Regions from separate parts of the Limosilactobacillus ingluviei str. Autruche 4 genome, predicted to be linked through region 2. Evidence: predicted binding sites of a transcription regulator. Region 2 holds the regulator's gene; the other holds the start of a gene.
The links. Region 2 encodes LexA, which represses DNA repair genes until DNA is damaged. Its sites were predicted from a motif close to CNAACANNTGTTNG; they were not measured.
Positions count from the first base shown of each region.

Region 1: the regulator LexA is predicted to act here: its motif matches at 6,727-6,740, upstream of uvrB (excinuclease ABC subunit UvrB).

Region 1 covers NZ_HE997173.1:1,024,857-1,036,119, forward strand. Annotated here, with positions in the region: gene rapZ (RNase adapter RapZ) at 1-608, opposite strand, end outside; partial or broken gene BN54_RS05085 (aldo/keto reductase) at 708-1,652, opposite strand; gene uvrA (excinuclease ABC subunit UvrA) at 1,793-4,645, opposite strand; gene uvrB (excinuclease ABC subunit UvrB) at 4,632-6,671, opposite strand; gene BN54_RS05100 (YfcC family protein) at 6,819-8,354, opposite strand; gene BN54_RS05105 (GRP family sugar transporter) at 8,562-9,422, opposite strand; gene BN54_RS05110 (ATP-binding protein) at 9,595-11,139, opposite strand; gene BN54_RS05115 (winged helix-turn-helix domain-containing protein) at 11,143-11,263, opposite strand, start outside.
Region 2 covers NZ_HE997173.1:608,465-619,727, reverse strand. Annotated here, with positions in the region: gene lplA (lipoate--protein ligase) at 1-722, shown strand, start outside; gene BN54_RS02995 (chloride channel protein) at 795-2,051, opposite strand; gene BN54_RS02990 (hypothetical protein) at 2,170-3,645, opposite strand; gene BN54_RS02985 (hydroxymethylglutaryl-CoA synthase) at 3,805-4,962, shown strand; gene lexA (transcriptional repressor LexA) at 5,090-5,716, opposite strand; gene BN54_RS02975 (DUF896 domain-containing protein) at 5,852-6,103, shown strand; gene BN54_RS02970 (YneF family protein) at 6,177-6,404, shown strand; gene BN54_RS02965 (lysophospholipid acyltransferase family protein) at 6,440-7,078, opposite strand; gene BN54_RS02960 (tRNA1(Val) (adenine(37)-N6)-methyltransferase) at 7,169-7,924, shown strand; gene BN54_RS02955 (GIY-YIG nuclease family protein) at 7,914-8,186, shown strand; gene BN54_RS02950 (D-2-hydroxyacid dehydrogenase) at 8,348-9,346, shown strand; gene rpsB (30S ribosomal protein S2) at 9,519-10,298, shown strand; gene tsf (translation elongation factor Ts) at 10,397-11,263, shown strand, end outside.

The DNA.
Region 1 (11,263 bases), 420 kb from region 2:
TTTAACTCCGGCAAATAATACGGGTTGGGCAAAAAGCGGACGTCCATAACAATATCGGCGTCCAAGGGCAGACCATACTTGAACCCAAACGATTCCACCTGGACGTAAAACGGCGTCTGCCCACTCCCGTTCCCAAAATACTCGGCAATCCGGAGACTGAGCTTGCGCGGGGTCAGGGCAGTGGTGTCAATCTTGACGTCCGCTTCACTGACCAGTTCGGCCATTAACTGCCGCTCCCGTTGAATGCCGGCCAAAACCCCATCGTGTTCGGCCAAGGGGTGGGCCCGCCGCGTTTCTTTATACCGCGAGACCAATTTGACGTCATCCGCGTCCAAAAATAAGACCTTCACGTTCAAATCGGGCAGGGCCCGCAATTTCGCCAGACACGGTAAAATCTGGGTATAAAAGCTCTTGGCCCGGGCGTCCATCACCATCGCCATTTTGGTAAATTCACCAGAGGCCTTGATGACCTTGATAAATTGCGAAGCCAAGCTGGGCAAAATATTGTCAATCACAAAGTAATTCTGATCTTCAAAGGCATGGACGGCGACCGTCTTGCCAGCCCCACTCATCCCCGTGATCACCACGACTTCAAATTGCTGTTCCATCATCCCACTCCTTACTTCGCCTGCTCAAAAACACACTTGAATATCATAGCATACCGGGCGTGTCATTTCACGGATTTTCAACTTACCCGGCCTTTTTTTCTACGGCAGCCGGTGGCCGGCCGCCAAGTAGAGGTCGTACCATTCTTGCCGGGTCAAGGTGACTTCACTGCCGGCGGCACTGGCCGTGATGTGGGCCGGCGTCATCGTCCCAATCAAAACCTGAGCCGGCATCGGCAAGCGCAAAATCCAGGCCAGGGCGATTGCATTCTTCGTAACCTGATACTTGGCCGCTAAGCGGGCGAGGACTTCGTTCAAGGGCCCAAAGGCTGGCGTATCGATGAAAGTCCCGGCAAAGGTCCTGTACTGGAAGGGTGACCAGGTCTGCAAAGTCAACTGCTTGGTCCGCAAGTATTCCAAGAGGCCATCCGTGGTCGCCGCCAGTTCGGTATTGACGTTGAGTCCATCATCAATCATTTGGGTATGGCCAAGGCCAAACTGGAGCTGATCAACCAACAGGGGTTGGTCGATCGCCGCTTGCAACAGCTCGATTTGGTGGGGGTTGCAATTCGACACCCCGAAGTGGCGTACCTTGCCGCTGGTCTGCAGGACATCAAAGGCCGCCGCCACCTGGGTCGGTTCCACTAAGGGATCCAAGCGATGAATCAAGAAAAAGTCCAGGTAGTCCACCTGCAAACGGCGCAAACTTCCTTCGACCGCCGCGATCAGGTGCTGCTGGCTGGCCTCATAGCGGGTCAGGTGGTCAAATTAATCGGCAAAAATGCCCCCCTTGGACTGCAACCAGATTTGCTCCCGGTCAACCCCTACGTGGCGTAAGGCTTGCCCGAAGTGGACTTCGGACGACCCGCGGCCCAATTCGGGATCACGCCCGTAAATGTCGGCCGCATCAAAAAAGTTGATCCCGCTGGCCAACGCGGCTTGCAGCGCCTGATCACACTTAGGCTGGGCCAGGTTGCCCATCCGCATAATCCCGAGGGCGACTTGAGAAATCCCCCCACCAACACCCGGCATCGTGATTGTTTTCATTGCTTTTTCCTCCTGCTGTTCTGCTTGTCCCCATTATAGTTGTTTCGCCACCGTTTGAATACGGTTACCGGCGGTTCATGGGAAACAAATAAAAAAGCCAGGTCACCGCCACACGGGCGACTTCCCAGCTTAAAAACTAACTACGCTTGCTTGGCCCGGGCGGCATCGCGCGCCAACATCTGCTTGAGGTATTGGCCGGTGTACGAGCCCGGCACTTGGGCCACGGCCTCCGGGGTCCCAGTGGCCACGATTTGGCCCCCAGCCTCGCCCCCTTCTGGGCCGAGGTCGATCAGGTAATCGGCCGACTTGACCACGTCGAGGTCGTGTTCAATGACTAAGACGGTGTTACCGGCGTCCACCAACCGTTGCAGCACCGCCAACAACCGTTTGATGTCGGCCATGTGCAGCCCGGTCGTCGGTTCGTCCAAAATATAGAAGCTCTTGCCGTGGGATTGGCGGTGCAATTCACTGGCCAGCTTCATCCGTTGGGCTTCACCCCCCGACAGGGTTGTCGCCGGTTGCCCCAGGTGCACATAGCCCAGGCCAACGTCTTCGATCGTTTGCAATTTCCGCCGAATCTTCGGAATCGCACTAAAGAAGTCGAGCGCTTCACTGACCGTCATCTCTAAGACATCGGCAATGTTTTTGCCCTTGTACTCGACTTCCAGGGTTTCAGAATTGTAGCGGGTCCCGTGGCAGACTTCACACGGGACGTAAACGTCGGGGAGAAAATTCATTTCGATCTTAATAATCCCATCCCCGTGGCAGGCTTCACAACGGCCGCCCTTAACGTTGAAGCTAAAGCGCCCCTTGGAATAGCCCCGCACCTTGGCGGCGTTGGTTTGGGCAAAGAGGTCGCGGATGTCATCAAAGACCCCGGTATAGGTCGCCGGGTTCGAACGCGGCGTCCGGCCGATCGGTGATTGGTCAATATCGATGACCTTTTCAATATTTTCAATGCCGCTGACCGTTTGGTAGCGTCCCGGTTTGGCCGAATTATGATTCAGCTTTTGGGCTAAAATCCGCTTGAGAATTTGGTTGACCAACGTCGATTTCCCGGACCCGGAAACCCCGGTCACACAGATAAAGTCGCCCAGGGGGAATTGGACCGTTAAATCCTTGAGGTTATTTTCCTTCGCCCCGGTCACCGTAATGAAGTGGCCGTTGCCCGGCCGCCGGGTGGCGGGGACTGGAATCTGTTGCTTTCCGGCTAAATATTGCCCGGTCAAGGACTTGCGCGAGCGCATAATCTGCTTGGGAGTACCGGCGGCCATGACCTGGCCCCCCTTTTCCCCGGCCCCGGGGCCAATGTCAATGATGTAATCGGCCGCCCGCATCGTATCCTCGTCGTGTTCGACCACAATCAAGGTATTGCCCAGGTCACGCATCTTTTTTAAGGAGGCAATCAAGCGGTCATTATCGCGTTGGTGCAACCCAATCGATGGTTCATCCAAGACGTACATCACCCCGGACAGATTCGACCCGATCTGGGTGGCCAGCCGGATCCGCTGGGCTTCACCCCCCGACAGGGTCCGGGCCGCTCGGGAGAGAGTTAAATAGTCAACCCCGACGTTTTGCATAAAGCTGAGCCGGTCGATGATCTCCTTTAAGATCGGCCGGGCAATTTCTTGTTGGGCCGGCGTCAAGTTCAGGTTGCTAAAGAAAGCCAGTTCCTGGCTGATCGGCAGGTCGCTGACCTCCCCGACGTTGCGGTCATTGATCTTGACTGCCAGGGCCCGTTCATTTAAGCGGTAGCCGTGGCAGGTCGGGCACGGCAATTCGGTCATGTACTTGCGCATCTGTTCGCGAGTAAAGTCGGAATTGGTCTCCCGGTAACGGCGGCTGACGTTGTTGACCACCCCTTCAAAGGGCACGTCGACGTCCCGGACACCACCAAAGTCATTCTCGTAGTGGAAGTGGAAGGTCGTATCCCCATTGCCATACAGCAATTGCTTTTGTTGGGCCGCGGGCAGCTGGTCAAACGGGGTATCCAGGTCAATCCCGGCTGACGCACAGAATTGGGCCAGCATTTCTGGGTAGTACTTGGAAGAAATCGGGTTCCACGGTTCCAAAGCGCCCTGGGCCAACGTTTTGGTCCGGTCAGGGATCACCAGATCTTCGTCAACTTCCAGCTTCAATCCCAAACCTTCGCAGGCTGGACACGCCCCAATCGGCGCATTAAAGGAGAAGAGGCGCGGTTCCAATTCGCCAACTGTAAACCCACAGATTGGGCAGGCATACTGTTCAGAAAAGAAGAGCGGCGCTTCCCCAATCACATCCACGGTGACGTAGCCGCCACTCAACCGCAAGGCCGCTTCCAAGGAATCAAACAGGCGCGAACGAATCCCGTCCTTGACCACGATCCGATCGACGACGACGTTGATCTGGTGCTGCTTGTTTTTATCCAATTCGGGCGCTTCTTCAATGTCGTAGGTCTCACCATCGACTTGGACCCGGACGAAACCGTCTTTTTTGATCTGTTCAAAGACCTTCTTTTGGGTCCCCTTCTTATCGCGCACCACCGGGGCCAAAATTTGCAGCTTGCTTCGTTCGGGCAGTTCCAGGATCCGGTTGACCATCTGTTCCGGGGACTGACTGGAAATCGGAATGTGATCGTTCGGGCAGATGGGGGTGCCGACCCGGGCCCACAACAGCCGTAAGAAGTCATTGATTTCAGTGACCGTCCCGACCGTCGAGCGCGGGTTGTGCGACGTCGTCTTCTGGTCGATCGAAATGGCCGGCGACAAGCCATCGATCGAATCAACATCCGGCTTGTCCATTTGACCGAGGAACTGCCGGGCGTAAGCCGACAGACTTTCCACGTAGCGGCGCTGGCCTTCCGCGTATAGGGTATCAAAGGCCAAGGAGCTCTTGCCCGACCCCGATAAACCCGTAATTACGACCAGTTTATTCTTCGGAATGGTTACATCAATGTTTTTGAGGTTGTGGGCCCGGGCCCCTTTAATCACAATTTTGTTGTTAGTGTTTGCCACGGTTGGTTTGTCCCTGTCCTTTCTGTTGTGCCGTTAATTCCATAATCGTATCCCGCAGGGTCGCCGCTTGTTCAAAGTCCAAGCGCTTGGCCGCCGCGCGCATCTGCTCAGTCAGTTCCGCCAGCATTTGGGCTTGGGCTTCGGCCGTTAAGCGGCCGAAGTCTTGGGCGGTAAATTCAGCCGACTGATCGGCTTCGGTGTCTTCCACCTTCTTGACCGCGGAAATCGCCTCTTGAATGGGCTTAATGATCGTCTTAGGGGTGATCCCATGCTTTTGGTTATAAGCTTCTTGGATTGTCCGCCGCCGCTTGGTCTCATCAATGGCTTTTTGCATCGAATCGGTAATCGTATCGGCGTACATGATTACCGCCCCGTGGGCGTTTCGGGCAGCCCGCCCGATGGTTTGGATCAAGGAGCGTTCATTACGCAAAAAGCCTTCCTTATCGGCATCCAAGATCGCCACCAGGGAAACTTCGGGAATATCCAGCCCTTCCCGCAGCAAATTGATCCCCACCAAGACGTCAAACTTGCCCAAGCGCAAGTCGCGGATAATCTGGGTCCGCTCCAGGGTCTTAATGTCAGAGTGAAGATATTTGACCTTCAGGCCGAGGTCCTTGAGGTAATCCGACAAGTCCTCGGACATCTTCTTGGTTAAGGTCGTCACCAGCACCCGTTCGTGCTTTTCAATCCGCTGGTTGATCTCCCCGACCAGGTCGTCAATTTGCCCCATGATCGGCCGGACTTCAACCGTTGGATCCAACAGCCCGGTCGGCCGGATGATTTGTTGTACCACCTGGTCGGTTTGGGCTTCTTCGTACGGGCCCGGCGTGGCGGACATGTAAATGACCTGGTGAACGTGCGATTCAAATTCCCCCAGGGTCAACGGCCGGTTATCCAGGGCCGAGGGCAGGCGAAAACCGTAGTCGATCAGCTGCTGCTTGCGGGCCTTGTCCCCATTGTACATCCCCCGCACCTGCGGCATTGTCTGGTGGGATTCGTCGACGACCAATAAGAAATCCTTGGGGAAGAAGTCCAGAAGGGTATACGGCGGCTCGCCCGGTTGCCGGCGGTCCATGTAGCGGGAATAATTTTCGATCCCGTTGGTGTAGCCCATCTCGCGCATCATTTCAATATCATAAGTGGTCCGTTGTTTGAGGCGTTGGGCTTCCAAGAGCTTACCGGCCTTTTCGAACTTGGCCACCTGGGTATTCATATCCGCTTCGATTTCTGGCAGAGCGACGTCCATGATTTCCTCACTGGTCAAGAAGTGGGTCGCCGGGAAGATCGAAACGTGCTCCAAATCACCGATCACTTCCCCAGTCAAGGCATCGACTTCCCGAATCCGGTCGATCTCGTCACCAAAAAATTCGACCCGCAGGGCCTTTTCCTCCCGCGAAGCCGGGAAGATTTCCACCACGTCACCCCGAACCCGGAACCGGCCGCGCTGAAAATCAATGTCGTTGCGGTCAAATTGAATCGTCACCAATTCACGCAGCAGGCGGTCGCGGCTGATTTCCTGTCCAACCCGCAGGGAGACGACGTGATTTTGGTATTCAGCCGGTGACCCCAGCCCAAAGATGCTGGAGACGGAAGCCACCACGATCACATCGTTGCGTTCCAACAGCGAAGACGTCGCCGAGTGGCGCAGTTGGTCAATTTCATCGTTAATCGAGGCGTCCTTTTCAATGTAAGTATCACTGGACGGGACGTAGGCTTCCGGTTGGTAGTAATCATAGTAAGAAACAAAGTATTCCACCGCATTGTGGGGGAAGAACTTTTTCATTTCCCCGTATAATTGTCCCGCCAAGGTCTTGTTGTGCGACAAGATCAACGTGGGTTTATTGACGTTTTTAATCACATTGGAAATCGTGAAGGTCTTCCCGGTCCCGGTCGCCCCCAACAGAATTTGGGCCTTGCGCCCGGCTTCAACTCCCTTGGTCAAAGTGGCAATTGCTTCGGGCTGATCCCCGGTTGGCTGGTAGTCGGCGACCAGGTCAAACTGCTGGTCCGCTTGACGATAAATCATGGCATCAATCCCCCATTTTCACATCAATATGCTTTGCTTTATCTAGTGTAGCACGCGAACGTGCTTTCCTAAAACAAATTGGCTGGTTGCAGCAGAAATTTCCCGGGAAATAAAAAAACAGCCGGTCGCAACCAGCTGTTGGCTCAATTAGGCGAGCCAGACTTCGCCGACTAACAGCATCGCCCCAAAGACGAGGACGAAGACCACGACCGGCCACACGAAGCGGACCCAGTGGGAGTACTTCATATCAAGCATTTGCAGGGTGGCCATCACTAACCCGGTCGGTGCCAAGAAGAGCATTGCGTACTGCCCGAGTTGGTAGGCCGTGACCACGATGTAACGTGGAATTTCGACCGTGTCGGCCAGCGGGGCCATGATCGGCATGGCTAAAACGGCCAGCCCGGATGAGGATGGCACGATGAAGCCCAGGACAAAGAAGATCAGCATCATCACAATGATGAAGAGCGAACCTGACATGTGTTCGACCAGTTTCGTTGATTGGTAAAGGATCGTGTCGGAAATGTAGCCGTTGTTTAAGACCAGATTGATCCCACGGGCCAACCCGATGATCATCGAAACCCCGACCAGACTGGCAGAACCATTGGTAAAGGCATCCACGACCCGCTTTTCGCCCAGACCGTTTTTGCCAAAGCAATTCAAGAAGATGATGATAATGGCAATCGTCAAGAAGGAGGCCGCCATGTTCGGGAAGCCCCATCCCTTCGCCATCACGCCCCAAATCATCATCGGGAAGGCGACGGCAAACAGGGTCAAAGTAATTTTCTTTTTCCAGTCAAAGGCTGGCGAAACGGCATCGCTTTCCATTGACCACATCGCATCAAAGGCTTCATGGTCTTCGTAGGTGTAAGAGAAGGTCGGATCGGCTTGAACCTTGCGGGCATACCAATGCAAGTACAAGGTCACGAAAACCGCTGCCACGCCCAGCCCGATCACCCGGCCGAGCAAACCTTGGGTAAAGTTGGTCCCCGCGGCGTTGGAAGCAATCACGACGGAGAACGGGTTGATCGTCGAAAAGGTCGTCCCCACCGAACTGGCCAGGAAAATTGCCCCGACACAGACGATGGAGTCGTAGCCCATCGCTAAGAACACGGGAACCAGGATGGGGTAGAAGGCCACCGCTTCTTCTTCAATTCCACACAGGGTTCCCCCAAGCATCAGCAGGATAGCCACTAAGAAGACCAGGGCAAATTCGCGCCCCTTCGTCTTTTTGGTTAGGGCCATCAGCCCCGCTTCAAAGGAGCCTGATTCCTTAACGACCCCAATCAAGCCCCCCAAAACAAAAATAAAGATCATAATATCAACAGCTTGCATTGTCCCCTCGACCATACTGGTGAAGACACTATACAAGCTAGCAGGGTGCTGCTTAAGGCGTTGGTAGGTATTCGGGATCGAAACGGGCTTGGCAATTGCCCCGGACGTAAACTGATTGATGTCAATTTTGACGTTCAACTTATCCAGGGTCTTTTGCGTTGCCGGCAACGTTTCCTTGCTCCCGGTTGGCGAAGTAACTTGAAGATGATTATTAGTGTATTGCAGCTTGGAATAGCTCCCGGCCGGAACTACCCAGGTCAGCATCACCGCAATCACCGTCAGAAAGAATAAAATGGTGAAGGCGCCAGGCATCTTAAGCTTCCAGCGCGGCTTCGGTGCTGTGGAATCCATTGAAATCCCCCTCTCAAACTGTTAATTCCACTTCTTATTTTAGAAACCGCTTACAAGTTGCTTCTCGTTAGATAGCGCTTGTTCGTAAATTCACGCAAAATACTGGGCGAGCAGCGCTTTTGACTACTCCTAACTTCAAAAAACTTCAAAAAAAATCAAAACAAAAAAGTCAGGTCGCCCCGCAACCTGACTTGATTAATCATCAAATTAAGCAAAGATCGTGCAAATGCTCCCGATCACGATCAGGGCAATCCCGGCGACCGTAAACTTCATTTCGTGGGCACTCTTGTGTTCATGCAACAGCAAAATCCCCCCGAAAGTGGCAATAATCACGTTTAATTGGGTAAAGATGAAGGCCGTGTTGCTCCCCAGTTCGCGGGCCGCAAAGATGTAGGCAAAGGCCGCAATCCCCCAGGACAGGCCCCCAAGAATGTTGAGGTAGTTTTCCTTTTGCTTCCAGTTGGCCCCCTTCGTGGCAATCGTCGCGTACAACGAAGCCCCGATGAAGATCCCGAGCACTTCTGGCAGGAAGACCCCGACCGGATCTTGGCTCTTAACCAACGGCAAGTTCGGGAACGTCGAATAAATCCAGTACCCGACCGTCGTCATCAGCAAGAATAAAAAGTTCGCTGTAGTTACTTTCTTCTCTGATTGCCCATCGGAAACCGAGGTCATCAAAGCCCCGATCACCACGATGATCAAGGCGATGAAGCCAATGATCAGAGCCTTGACCCCCGACCATTGGCCCAGGAACAAGACCCCAATGATTGAGTTCCCAACCAGTTGGAAGACCGTCGAGAGCGGAATCGTGTTAGAAACCCCCATCCGCTTAAAGGAAACGAATTGGCCCACTTGGGCGGTTGACCACAGGGCCCCACAAACTAACGAAAAGAGGAAGGCCGCTAACGACACCTGCGGCCGCATGATCAAAAAGGCAATGATGCCGACAATTGACGCGCCGGCCCCAATCCCAAAGGTTTGGTTTGCCGATGAACCACCAATCTTACCGGTAATGATTGGCATGAACCCCCAGCCTAACGCTGGAATCAATGCAATTAAATAAGCCATGTAAAAAACTCTCCTATAAAAAATCAATTCTCTCTTGTCCCGGTGCGGGACGTCTGGCTAAAACCGGTCGCAACCGGTTTCATCGTTTTGAAATTAAAAAGCGCCGGTTGTTACCAATCAGTGCTTTTTGAAAACGTTTATCATTTTACCGGAAGTGTCAATCGATTGCAAATCATTTATCGCTTTCATTCCCATTTTCATGGTTTTTCTTCACCCCGGTGTGGGGCGCCGATTGCCGGTCCGGGAAGAATAAGGTGAAGGTCGTGCCGTGGTTTAAGCGCGATGTCACGCGGATTTTCCCACCGTGGAGCTTCACTAATTGATGAACGATTGCCATGCCGATCCCCGACTCCCCATACTTGGTGCTCATCCGCGACCGATCAGCTTTATAGAAGCGTTCCCAGATGTGGGCGACCTGCTCGTCGGTCATCCCAATCCCGGTATCTTGGACGGTAAACTCGGTCCCATGCGACACCAAGCGGCCGCCGATCGTAATTGTCCCATGGTCGGTAAACTGAATCGCATTTTGAATAATGTTGAACAGGATCTGGACAAAGCGGTCGTAATCCGCGTAGACCCGCAGCTCTGGCGGCGCGGTCACCACCAACTGGTTGTCCTTAGCTGCGGCTTTTTTGGTCAGTTGATCGCGGAGGTTGGTAATGACTGCCCCCGCGTCAAAGACCTTGCGATTCAAAGAAATCTGGTTGGTCCGGATCTTTTCGTAGTTTAAGTTGTCGTTGACCAAGCGGATCAAGCGCTTGGTATCGCGCTGCATCAGTTCAATGCTATGCTTCTTTTCGTCTTCGGGGATCACGTCGTAAGCCAAGCCCTCTAAAATCCCGTTAATGGTAGTTAAGGGGGTCCGCATCTCGTGGGCGGCATTCGCCAGAAACTGCTGGCGCCGCTCCTCTTGTTCCTTGATTTCCTCTTGGGATTCCTGCAGCGAACGGGCCATCACGTTAAAATTATGGCTGAGTTCGTCCAGTTCATCTTTTTGCCGGTTTTCGAGGTGAATATTGTAGTCCCCGCGGGCCACCTGGCGGGTCGCTTTGTTCATAGCGTCAATCCGCCGGGTCAAGGAGCGCGAAACAAAGAAGGAGATCACCAAAGCGACTAACACCGCAATTAAAAAGGAGATCAACAAGTCATTGATGATTTGATTCATATTTTCACGCATCGTCGAAGTAAAGGTGCCAATGGCTACGGCCGCGACTAGCTTTCCCTTGTAAAAGTAGGGTTTGATGACCGTTGTCATCTCGGGCGGAGCCACGAGCTTCTCATCCTTGGACGAATGGGGCGTCGTTTGCTTGATGGTCACTTTTTTAGTAGTCTTAGCCACATTCGCCCGCTTTTGAATGGCTTGCCCCGTTTTAATCGTTTGCCACTCTTTTGCGCTGATGGTCGGAATATAATCAGGCTCGTTAGTGTAGCGCAAGGCGTGCTTGCCATCATAAATGGCAAACTTCACGTGCTGACGGATCAGCATCCGGGCCTTGGAGTCGACCTGGCTCTTTTCGATCCCGACAATCTGCCCGGTCTTTTTGTTAAAAATGATTTCATCATCATTGATCAAACTGTCCGCATTTTGCGACAGTTGCCGCCACGTATTCAAGTACACCGTCCGGTTGGTGATCCCGACAAACGAAATCGTCAACGTGGTACACAAGACCACCACGACCACCAGGATCCCCAACATTTGTCGCCATACTAAGCGCATCGGTTAACCCTCGATATCAGAATCATCAAACTTGTAACCCACGCCCCACACCGTTTGGATCACCTTGGGGCCAACCTTTTCCATCTTTTGGCGCAACTTCTTGATATGCGCATCGACCGTTCGT
Region 2 (11,263 bases):
TTCAAAAAATCGGCGCGCCGATTGTGGCGGCCTTGCACGATTTGGGAGTGGCCGGCGCTGAAGTACGTGGGCGCAATGATATGGCCATTGACGGTAAAAAATTTTCAGGGATGGCCATGGTTAAAGCCAATAATGCCTATGCCGCCGGTGGCACGATTATGTTTGATTTGGATGAAACTGTGGCCCGCACGGTTTTGACGCCCGATATTGGTAAATTAGAATCCAAGGGGATTAAATCGGTTGACGCCCGGATTACGAACGTCAAGCCGCATTTGCCGGCCAAGTACCAAGCTTGGACCAGCGAGGATTTTAAGAATTACTTGCTTTGTCACATGTTTGGGGTTGAAAAATTAGCTGACATTCCGACCTATCACCTTACGGAAGCAGATTGGGCGGTAATTGACGCTCGGCAAGCCAGCCGGTTTGCTACTGATGAATGGAACTTTGGGCAAAATCCGGGTTATGAACACTATGTTTCCCACCATTTTCCGATTGGGACGGTGGCCTTCAATTTCAATGTGGTTGACCGCCACATCAGTGAAATTAAGCTGTTTGGGGACTTTTTTACCACCGGCAACCCGGCCGTGATTGAAGCGGCCTTACAGGGAGTTGAATACCACGCCGAAGCCATCAGGGCGGCATTGTCAACGGTCGATATTGAACGTAATTTAAGTTCAGTCAGTGTTGATGACTTAACCGCTTTGATAATGCGGATGCTGTAAAACGTTGCCTTGATTATAAAAGAAAGCCGCGCGTTTGTTGGGGAGTAAAGCCTAACAAACGCGCGGTTTTGTTTAATCTTTTTGTTTTTGAAATTGTTGCGCGGTCCAAGTGGCAATCGCAACCACTAAGGCCAAAGGCAGCAAGGCCGTATGGTTCATATGACAAACTTCGTAAATCATGAATAAGGCCATTAATGGCGCACTTTGCGATGCGGCCAACAGTCCGGCGGCCCCGAGGACGGCCGTTTGGCTTAGAGTTACACCACTGACCAGGGGAACGTATAAGGCGCCGATCATTAAGCCGCTGCACGCCCCCAAGGCAATTGAGGGGGTTAAAGTACCACCGTAACCGCCCCCCTTAATGGTTAATAGCGTTGCGCTGGCTTTCGCCAAGAAACCGAAGCCAAGCCAGCTGATGGCCAGCAAGGTCGCGGGATGGGTATTCATGGCTAATTGGGCCAGGCCCCGGCCATTACCACAAACCGCTGGAAAGAACATGGCAATTAAGCCGGTCAAGGCCGCAACAAGTGGGAACTGCCACAGCAATTGCCGGCCATAAGCCCGGTGCTGACTGGCTCGGTTAATGATTGCCTTAAACCCCGCGCCGAGGGCACCGTTAACCACCCCTAAGATTATCGCGAGCGGGATGATGGTCAAAGCATAGTGATGGTTGCCAGTCAGATAGTACGGGACAAAGCCCTTCGTTAATGCGCCCACCATAGTGGCAATGGCCGACATGGTAACGCTGACGGCCACGGAGCGCGGGGTGATTTTTTTGTATAGCAGTTCCAGACAAAACATGGTTCCCGTTAAAGGCGAGATATAAACGCCGGCAAACCCAGCCCCGGCTGCCGCTGCAATCAACAGGCGGCGGTCTTCCGGCGTGATTTGCCAACCGTGTTGCTGGCTCCACCGACTTAAATTGTCGGCAATCATTGCCCCGGCTTGCCGCGGTGCTAATTCACGCCCGATCGACCCCCCGGTACTGACGTAAAAGATTTGGGTGACGACATGCCCGATCGTTCGGCCAACCGGCATCCGGGTGCCCTGCATGGCGGCCTTGATGCCGACGGGGCGCCAATTGCGTTGTAGCCAGTACCAACTCAAAGCGCTAATAATTCCACCAAGCACTAGTGCGAGGAAGCGTTGGACTGGTGGGGTATGGATCGCAACGGGGACCTGGTTGTTTTCAATGAAGCCCAAAAATAAGTGTTCAACGTGGTCCAATAAGAGCCCTAATAAAAGCGATGAACTTCCCACGATTAGTCCTAACCCAACCGTTAGCACGGCCAGGTGCAGATCTTCCCGACGACTGGTGTTCCTAACCATTCTCAATTCCTCATTTCATTTGGCCGCTTAAAATGCCAAATGACTTTCTACTAAAAATATTCCGTTCACCATTGTAGCACTGCGAATTTAACCCGCCAATTTAAAATTTTAGTAAGTTTTACTCCAGGGCAAAATAACGGCAAAGGAATTGGCGGGCTGTGATGTTGCTTGGGATGAGCGGTTCGGTTGGGGTGAGGGATAAACTTTGGTGGTGGTGGCTGATTTGCAACACCGGGGTAAATGAAATGGAAAGGCCAAGTTCAATGGCAGCTTGGAGCAATTGCTGTTCTTGGACGGAATAGGTCTCTGCTAAAACCGGCACCGGGGCCGGGTTTTGGGCGAAAAGTTGATACCGCCGTTGCCCTGTGGTGATGCCGAAGTTAAGCAATTGGTGATCTGAAGTGATAAATTCAACCAACCGGCCACTCGGGGTTTTGGTAGGGGCTTGAAGCCGTTGCTGGACGGTGGCAAGCGCATGAAAGTAAGCAGCCGGGGCCTTAATGGTTTGGGCAAACTCGTGTAACTGTGCCACCAACTGGCTGCCTTCGCGTTGGACCCACGCGAAGACTTCCGTGGGGGCTTGCATGGCAACGGCATGGTTGCGTTCGCGAGAGGTGGTCAGGTCCAGCGTTGGGCGGGTCACCAGCCAGTAAGCCAAGCAAAGTTCCAGGAAATCAAGGGTTGCTGGTGCAATGCCGCTGGCCGTAAAAGGATCCAGGTCAAAGGCCCGGAATTCAAGCCGCTCGACGCCGTTTGCCAAAAGGTCGGCCAGGTCCGTTGCGCGTCCTTTTAGCCGAACGGGGCCATAAAATTCATGGAGGGAAAAGAAGCGCTGGTTGACTAGCATCGCGTTTAATTGGCGTACTTGGGCTGCTAAGCTGGCATAGGTGATCGTTTCCTCTGCAAAATTGGTATAGCCAAAATTACTGTTGCGTAAACTGCGAACGGGAGCCGAAAAGGAGACGGGGGCGCCACTGAGTTGATTGCCAGCGACCGGGCTGGACCCGAATAAGTAGGTAAATAACCACCGGTAGGCCACGAAGGCTTGGGCACATTGGAAGTAAAGCTGGTTTTGCCAAGCGATTGCCGACTCAGTAGTTGAAGTCAGATGGGCGCTTAATTGGGTTAGGAGGTGGCGATCAAACGAAAAATTAATGTGAATTCCCGTCAGCAATTCCCGGCTGGTGCCGTATTTTGCTTGTAAGTAGTCATGGTATCGGGCCACCCATGCGCGACTGTTAAATTGACCTGCAAAGTGGAGGTCTGTCGCTGAAAAAACGGGTGGCACGGATAGGGGCCATAAAAAGTCGTGATTCTTAAGGTGAGCAAGCTCAACTTCTTGAATCATGGTTAGGTTGCGGACCGCTAAACGACTGCCTTGACTAGGAGGTGCAACCATTTCAAGCATATTGTCAGCAAAGTCAGTTTTTAAATATGGATTCGTCTGCCGGGAAGAAAAGGTCGAGGGGTACGGGGCCCGACTTAGCTGGCCGGTTGCGGTTAGCCGGTGTTGTTCGCTTTCTAAGCCGAAATAGCCCTTTAGTAAATGCGGAACTAAGTGTTGCGACTGGAGAAATGACCAAATATCTGCCATTAATTTCGCCTCCCTAACGTGATAAGTAAGATCATTATACCTTTTTCTCATCTAATTTTCATTTTTAATTAATTCAACGGGCGAAAAGCAGTGATTATTTTACAAGGAACCTCGGAACCGCTAAAATTAAACCATCATGCTGAAGACGGAGGGATTATTTTGAAGATTGGGATTGATCGGCTCACCTTTGCAACGACCGAGTTGTATTTAGATTTACGCGACTTAGCGGCGGCACGCCACGTTGACCCGGATAAATATTTAATGGGGATTGGCCAAAGCCAACAGGCCGTGATTCCGCCAACCCAGGATGCGGTGACCTTGGCCGCACAAGCAGCCGCCAAAATTCCGGCCGCTGAATTAGCGCAGGTCAGCACCGTAATTGTGGCCACGGAATCTGGCGTCGATAATTCAAAGGCCGCGGCTTTGTACGTAAAGCAACTATTGGGGCTAAGCGATTTTGTCCGCACGATCGAATTAAAGGAAGCTTGTTACTCAGCCACCGCCGGCTTGCAATTTGCGAAAGGGTTGGTGGCATTGCACCCGACCGAAAAAATCTTGGTAATTGCTAGCGATATTGCTCGTTACGGGTTGCAAACTGGTGGTGAAGTTACACAAGGTGGGGGCGCGGTCGCCATGGTGGTGGCAAAAGACCCCCGCGTGTTGGAATTAGAATCGACCAGTGTTGCTTTTTCCCAAGATGTGATGGACTTTTGGCGGCCGCTGTATCGGTCAGAAGCACTGGTTGATGGGAAATATTCGACCCAAGTCTACATTGATTTCTTCCAAGCTTGTTGGCAACGGTACCGGCAATTGACTGGGGTGACGCTTGATGATTTTGCTGGCTTCTTATTCCACTTGCCGTTTACTAAGATGGGCAAGAAGGCCTTGGCTAGTGAGTTAGGCGATCGTGATGATCAAGTTGCCCAGCGTTTTTGGGCGGTGTTGCAAGCCAGCCAGGTTTATAGCCGCCGGGTCGGTAATCTTTACACGGGGTCGTTGTACCTAAGCTTGCTTTCGGCGCTTAATCACGGTCAGTTGCAAGCGGGTAATCGTTTGGGCCTGTTTAGCTATGGCTCGGGTGCTGAAGGAGAATTTTTGACGGGCCGGCTTGTTGATGGCTTTGCGGCGGCCCTGGAACGGCCCGATGCAATGCTTGATCAACGGCGGCAAGTCAGTGTTGCAGAATATGAAACCTTATTCAATCAGCACTTAGGCTTGCAAAGTCAGGATTGTACCTTTGATTTGTCAGACAGCCAAGCCCCGTTTGTCCTGGCAGGCCAACAAAACCACCAACGTCAATATCAACGGCGGGGCTAGAAAACTAGAAAAAGCGGCTGGAAAAAAGTCTTAAAATTTCAAAAAGCGCTAGAAATCACGTTCCTGAAAACGTTGATTTCTAGCGCTTTGTTGTTACTTTCTAGACGCTAGCCGAAAAGCTAGTTCTCTAAAAAATACTGTCTCGGAATAAACCAATCACCCGCCCCAAAATCCGAACATCGTCTAAAATGATCGGGTCCATTTGGTCGTTTTCTGGTTCTAAGCGGTAGTAGTGAGCTTCTTTGTAGAACCGCTTGCAAGTAACTTCGTTTTCCGTGGTCATGGCGATGACTACATCCCCGTTATTGGCAGTTTCTTGCTGACGAACAATGACCTTATCGCCGTTTAAAATGCCCATGTTGATCATACTGTTTCCCTTAATCGTCAACATGAACAAATCATCATTGTCTTGGATCGTTGGTGGAACGGGGTAGTAGTCAGTGGCATCTTCAATTGCCAAAATCGGCTGGCCGGCCGCTACGACCCCTAAAAGAGGAATTTCGTGTTGGTGCGGCTTAATGCCGATGGCGCTAAGGCCTTCTTGGGTAATTTCTAAGGCCCGGGGTTTAGCCGGGTCTTTTTGTAAGTAGCCCCGTTTGATTAAGCGGTTAATGTGGCCGTGAACCGTAGAAGTTGATGACAAACCAACTGCATCGCAAATTTCACGGATGGTCGGCGGATAGCCCTGATTGGTAACTTGTTGATGGATAAACGCTAGCACTTCTAATTGCTTGGGTTCGGAATTTCGTGGCATAGTACTTCGCTCCTTTTTTTAATTATCTTACCATATAAGAATTGATTTGTAAAACATGCGTTCGCAAGTTTGGCTGCTTGTATTTAATGGTAATTTTGGGTATGCTAAAATTGATTCGTAAGGGAGTTGATGAGCATGACGGAATCAAAAGAACAAGACCAATTATTAAAACGAATTAACGAATTGGCCCATAAAAACAAAACGGAGGGCTTGACTCCGGCTGAAAAAGCAGAACGCAAAAAATTGCGGGATCAGTATTTAAAGAATTTTCGGGCGGCGTTCCGTTCCAACATCGAAATGATGCAAATCTTTGATAAAAATGGTAAAGAGGTGACCCCAGAAAAGGTGAAAGCCATTCAACGTAAAAAGGGGTTGCGGGATGATTAAATTAAAATTAGGCTTTTAAAATTCTCCCGAATTGTGTAACATAGATATGATTTAAACAAAGGGGGAAAAGACAGTGGGTCTGACAATTGCTTTAGTAATTTTGGCTTTACTGGTTGGGATTGCCATTGGTTTCTTTGGGGCACGGCGCTACATGGAAAACTACTTGCGGAACAATCCGCCAATTTCGGCTGACATGTTGCGGACGATGATGTTGCAAATGGGCCAAAAGCCATCGGACAAGAAGTTGCACCAAATGATGCAAACGATGAAGAGCCAAGCTAAGAAAGCTAATAAAAAGTAATAAAAAAAGCGGCGTTTCCGCCGCCTTTTTTATTACTAAAATTGATCATCAGATGGTTTTGGTGGCATCTGGTATTTAAAGGTCGGGTCCAATTGTTGGTCTAACTGGTCAAAAGCGGCTTGAATCGTCTGCTCCATTTCGGCGAGCTTTTCGTCATTTAATTTCATTTTGCGGTCGATTGTGATTGGTTCCCCGATCGCAATTTTGCGTGGATGACGCGCAAAGAGTTGTTTAAATGACAACGGCCCTTGATAGACTGCTGGCACCAAAGGTACACCGGCCAACTTTGCGATTACAAGCGCCCCGCCCTTTAGCTTCGCGGAATAACGAGAACCGGTTGGGAAGATAATGGTCGCCAAGTCGGTTTGCTTCAGAATGCGGACCGGGGTTTTAACGGCCGACGGACCAGGGTTAGCTCGGTTGACGGGAAAAGCGTTTAATTTCCGTAAAAACCAATTAGCCAGCGGCTTTTGGAAAAGTTCTTCTTTGGCCATAAAGGCAAATTTTTTAGGAAAAATGGCCAGCGCCAATAGCACGGGATCCATCCATGAGCGATGGGGAGCAATTAAAATGTAATTTCCGGCCGGTAAATGCTCCTTACCGGTAATAATTGGTCGCCCGTTGATCAAATTTAAGAAGGGTTGGACCAAATGAACTAAAAAACTGTATAGCATTGATAAACCTCACCAATAATTTTTTATCTTGGAATATTCTTAGTCTAGTATGAAGAATCACAGTCGATTATGCAAGCAAGCGGAGGAAAAATGAACGAGGAAGCATTACTCAAAGCCAACGAGCGCATTGATGCGCTAAGTGCCCAAGGCATTCGAATTATTCAGAGTCCGGAAGTGTTTGCCTTTTCTCTGGATGCGGTGTTGTTAGCTGATTTTGTGCGTCCTAATCGCAAAAGTAAGCTGCAAACCGTAGATCTTTGTGCGGGGAATGGGGCGATTGGCCTCTTTTTAAATCGAAAGTTAGGCGGGCACATTACAGAAGTCGAGTTGCAAACGCGCTTAGCGGACATGGCCGAACGCAGCGTGGCTTTAAATCAGCTGACGGAACGCTACACCGTCATTAATGCGGATGTAAAGGACATTTACGAATATCTGTCAAAGGATTCAGCGGACATTGTTGTATGCAATCCGCCGTACTTTAAGGATTTACCCACCAGCGAAAAAAATCCGAATCCCCACTTGGCTTTGGCCCGGCACGAAATTGCCATTGATTTAGCTGGTATCGTAGCGAAAATGAGTGGGCTGTTAAAAATGAATGGGAAAGCTTATCTGGTGCACCGCCCCGAACGCTTGGCGGAAATCTTAACGACCTTTTCACAATACCGCTTGGCCCCTAAGCGTTTGCGCTTAGTGTATCCCAAGGCGGGCCGGGATGCGAATATGGTTTTGATCGAGGCCATTAAAGATGGTAAAGCGGGGGGCTTAAAAGTGGTGCCACCCTTAGTGGTTGCCGATCAAGCCGGGAATTACCGACCGGAAGTGCAGGCGATGTTGCATGCCCACTAAGCTGTATTACATGTATGTTTTGTTATGTGCTGACGGTAGTTTTTACTGTGGTTTTACTGATGACGTGCAACGGCGATTTCGGACGCACCAACGGTTTAAAGGGGCAAAATATACCCGGGTCAAAGCGCGGCACCCGTTACGGTTGCTTTATCAAGAGGCGTTTGCGGATAAGTCAGCGGCCTTGGCGGCTGAGTACCGCTTTAAGCATCAGTCCCGGCAGGCCAAGGAAAAATTTCTTCACATGCGTGGCGTGAAATGGTAGCGGTTTCATAAGATTTTAGCTTAAAAATAGCACACTTTTTCACAAACTGTGCTATAATGAATTTGTCGAAAAATAAAGGTTCTGACAAGGTAATGTGATTCGATTCACATTTGGGTAGAACCGCTATTTTCCTTAGAGACAAAGATTTGGAGGCTAAAGTAATGAAGATTATTGCTTACGGGATTCGCGAAGACGAAAAGCCATACGTTGCTGAATGGCAAGAACAACACCCAGACGTTCAAGTCAAGATTGTTGAAGAATTATTACTTGACAGCACGGTCGATCAAGCTGAAGGGTTTGATGGGGTGGTAGCCTATCAACAAGCTCCATACACGGATAACGTTTTAAAGACGCTGGCAGGCTACGGAATTCACTACCTGTCCTTGCGTAATGTCGGGGTTGATAATTTGAACCCGGTAGCCGTAAAGGAAAATGACTTTAAGATTACCAACGTTCCAGTTTATTCACCAGCGGCCATCGCTGAATTTTCTGTCACTCAATTAATGAATCTGTTGCGTCGGACTAAGGAATACTTCCGGAAGTTTGACCGTCGTGATTACCGGTGGGCACCAGAAATTTCTCAAGAATTAAACCAACAAGTGGTTGGGGTCATTGGGACGGGCCACATTGGGCAAGTTGCCATTGACATCTACAAGGGCTTTGGGGCGAAGGTAATTGCTTATGACAAGTTCCACAACCCTGAATTGGAAAAAGAAGGTTTGTATGTTGACAGTTTAGACGAACTGTTTGCGCAAGCAACGGTGGTTACTTTGCACATTCCGTTGTTCCCTGAAACAGAAAACATGTTAAACAAGGAAGCCTTCGACAAGATGAACGATGGGGTCTTCATCGTTAATGCTTCGCGGGGGCCACTGATTGATGAAAAGGCTTTGATCGATGCCCTTGATTCTGGTAAGGTTGCCGGGGCTGCCTTGGATGTCTTAGTTGATGAAACCAAGGTCTTTAACCACAACATGGCTGGTAAGAACATGGATTACCCAGAATTCTGGAACTTGGAAAGCCGGGGCAACGTTTTAATTTCCCCACACACCGCCTTCTACACCAATGTCGCGGTTGAAAACATGGTTAAGCAAAGTTTGGACGCTAACCTGAGTCTGATTCAAACCGGTGCTTCTGACCACGAAGTTAAATTTAACTAAAAATCAATTTTCTCGGGCTGAAAGACTTGTCTTTTCAGTCCGTTTTTTGTATACTAGTCAACGGTGCAGAAAGCCCAATTCACACCCGTCTTGATGACTGAGGAAGTGCGTTTTCGTACCCCAGTCAAGTGAGGGGCGGGGAGGAAAAAACTATTTTTTTGGAGGTATATTCATGTCTGTAGTTAGCATGAAGCAATTGCTTGAAGCCGGTGTCCACTTTGGTCACCAAACGCGTCGTTGGAACCCAAAGATGAAGCCATTCATCTTCACGGAACGGAACGGGATTTACATCATTGACCTGCAAAAGACGGTTAAGATGATCGATCACGCTTACAACTACGTGAAGGACATTGCCGCTGATGGCGGGGTGGTTCTGTTTGTTGGGACCAAGAAGCAAGCCCAAGACTCAATTGAAGAAGAAGCCGTTCGGGCAGGTCAATACTTTGTTAACCACCGTTGGCTTGGTGGGACCTTGACCAACTGGAAGACGATCCAATCCCGGATCAACCGCTTGAAGCAACTCAAGAAGATGGCAGAAGATGGCACGTTTGACCGGCTGCCAAAGAAGGAAGTTGCTGTGTTGACGAAGCAACGTGAAAAGTTGGAACGCTTCTTGGGTGGGATCGAAGACATGCCACGCATCCCAGATGTATTGTACATTGTTGACCCACACAAGGAACAAATTGCAGTTAAGGAAGCTCAAAAGTTGAACATTCCGATTGTTGCAATGGTTGACACTAACACGGACCCAGATGACATTGATGTGATCATCCCATCTAACGATGACGCAATCCGGGCCGTTCGTCTGATCACTTCTACGATGGCTGATGCAGTGATCGAAGGAAAGCAAGGTCAAGACGACCAACAAGTTGCTGAAGAAGCAGAACAAGACGCTGAAGTTACGGCAGATGCTTTAAAGGATCTGAAGGACAGCGTTGAAGGCAACAACTAAAAATAGTTAATGCTTAGGCTGTTTTGCAGTTAGACCAGGAAGGCCTGAGTGCAAAACAGCCTTTTTTGAAAATTTACTTTGATTAAGGAGAGATACTCATGGCAATTAGCGCAAAGCAAGTTATGGAATTACGGAAGAAGTCAGGGGCCGGAATTATGGATGCCAAGAAGGCCTTAGTTGCCAGTGATGGTGACATGGACAAGGCAATGGACTTTTTGCGTGAAAAAGGGATTGCTAAGGCGGCAAAGAAGAGTGACCGGATTGCGGCCGAAGGGTTGACGGACATCAAGGTTGAAGGCAACACGGCTGCCATCGTGGAATTAAACTCCGAAACGGACTTTGTGGCTGCTTCCGATCCATTTAAGGATGCTTTGAAGAGCATCGCCAGCCTGTTGGTAGAAAAGAAGCCGGCTGACGTTGAAGCGGCCTTGGCTTTAGAAACGGCTAACGGGACGTTAAACGATGACCTGATTGCTACGACCCAAAAGACGGGGGAAAAGGTTTCCTTACGGCGGTTTACTTTAGTTGAAAAGGCAGACGGTGACTCCTTTGGGGCTTACCTGCACCAAGGTGGTCGGATTGCGGCCTTGGTTGTTTTGGAAGGGGCCGACGAAACTACTGCTAAGGACGTTGCAATGCACGTGGCGGCCGTTAACCCTGAATTTATGACCCGGGAAGACGTTCCTGCTGAACGCCTTGAACACGAAAAGAAGATCTTTACGGAAGAAACCTTGAACGAAGGGAAGCCAGAAAAGATCGTTGGCAAGATTGTTGAAGGGCGTTTGAACAAGTTCTTGGCGCAAATTACGTTGGCCGACCAAGCCTTTGTTAAGGATTCTGACCAAACGGTTGCAGAATACGTTGCTTCTAAGGGTGGTAAGCTGAAGTCCTTCATCCGTTACGAAGTTGGGGAAGGGATCGAAAAGAAGGAAACGAACCTGGCCCAAGAAATCAGTGAACAATTA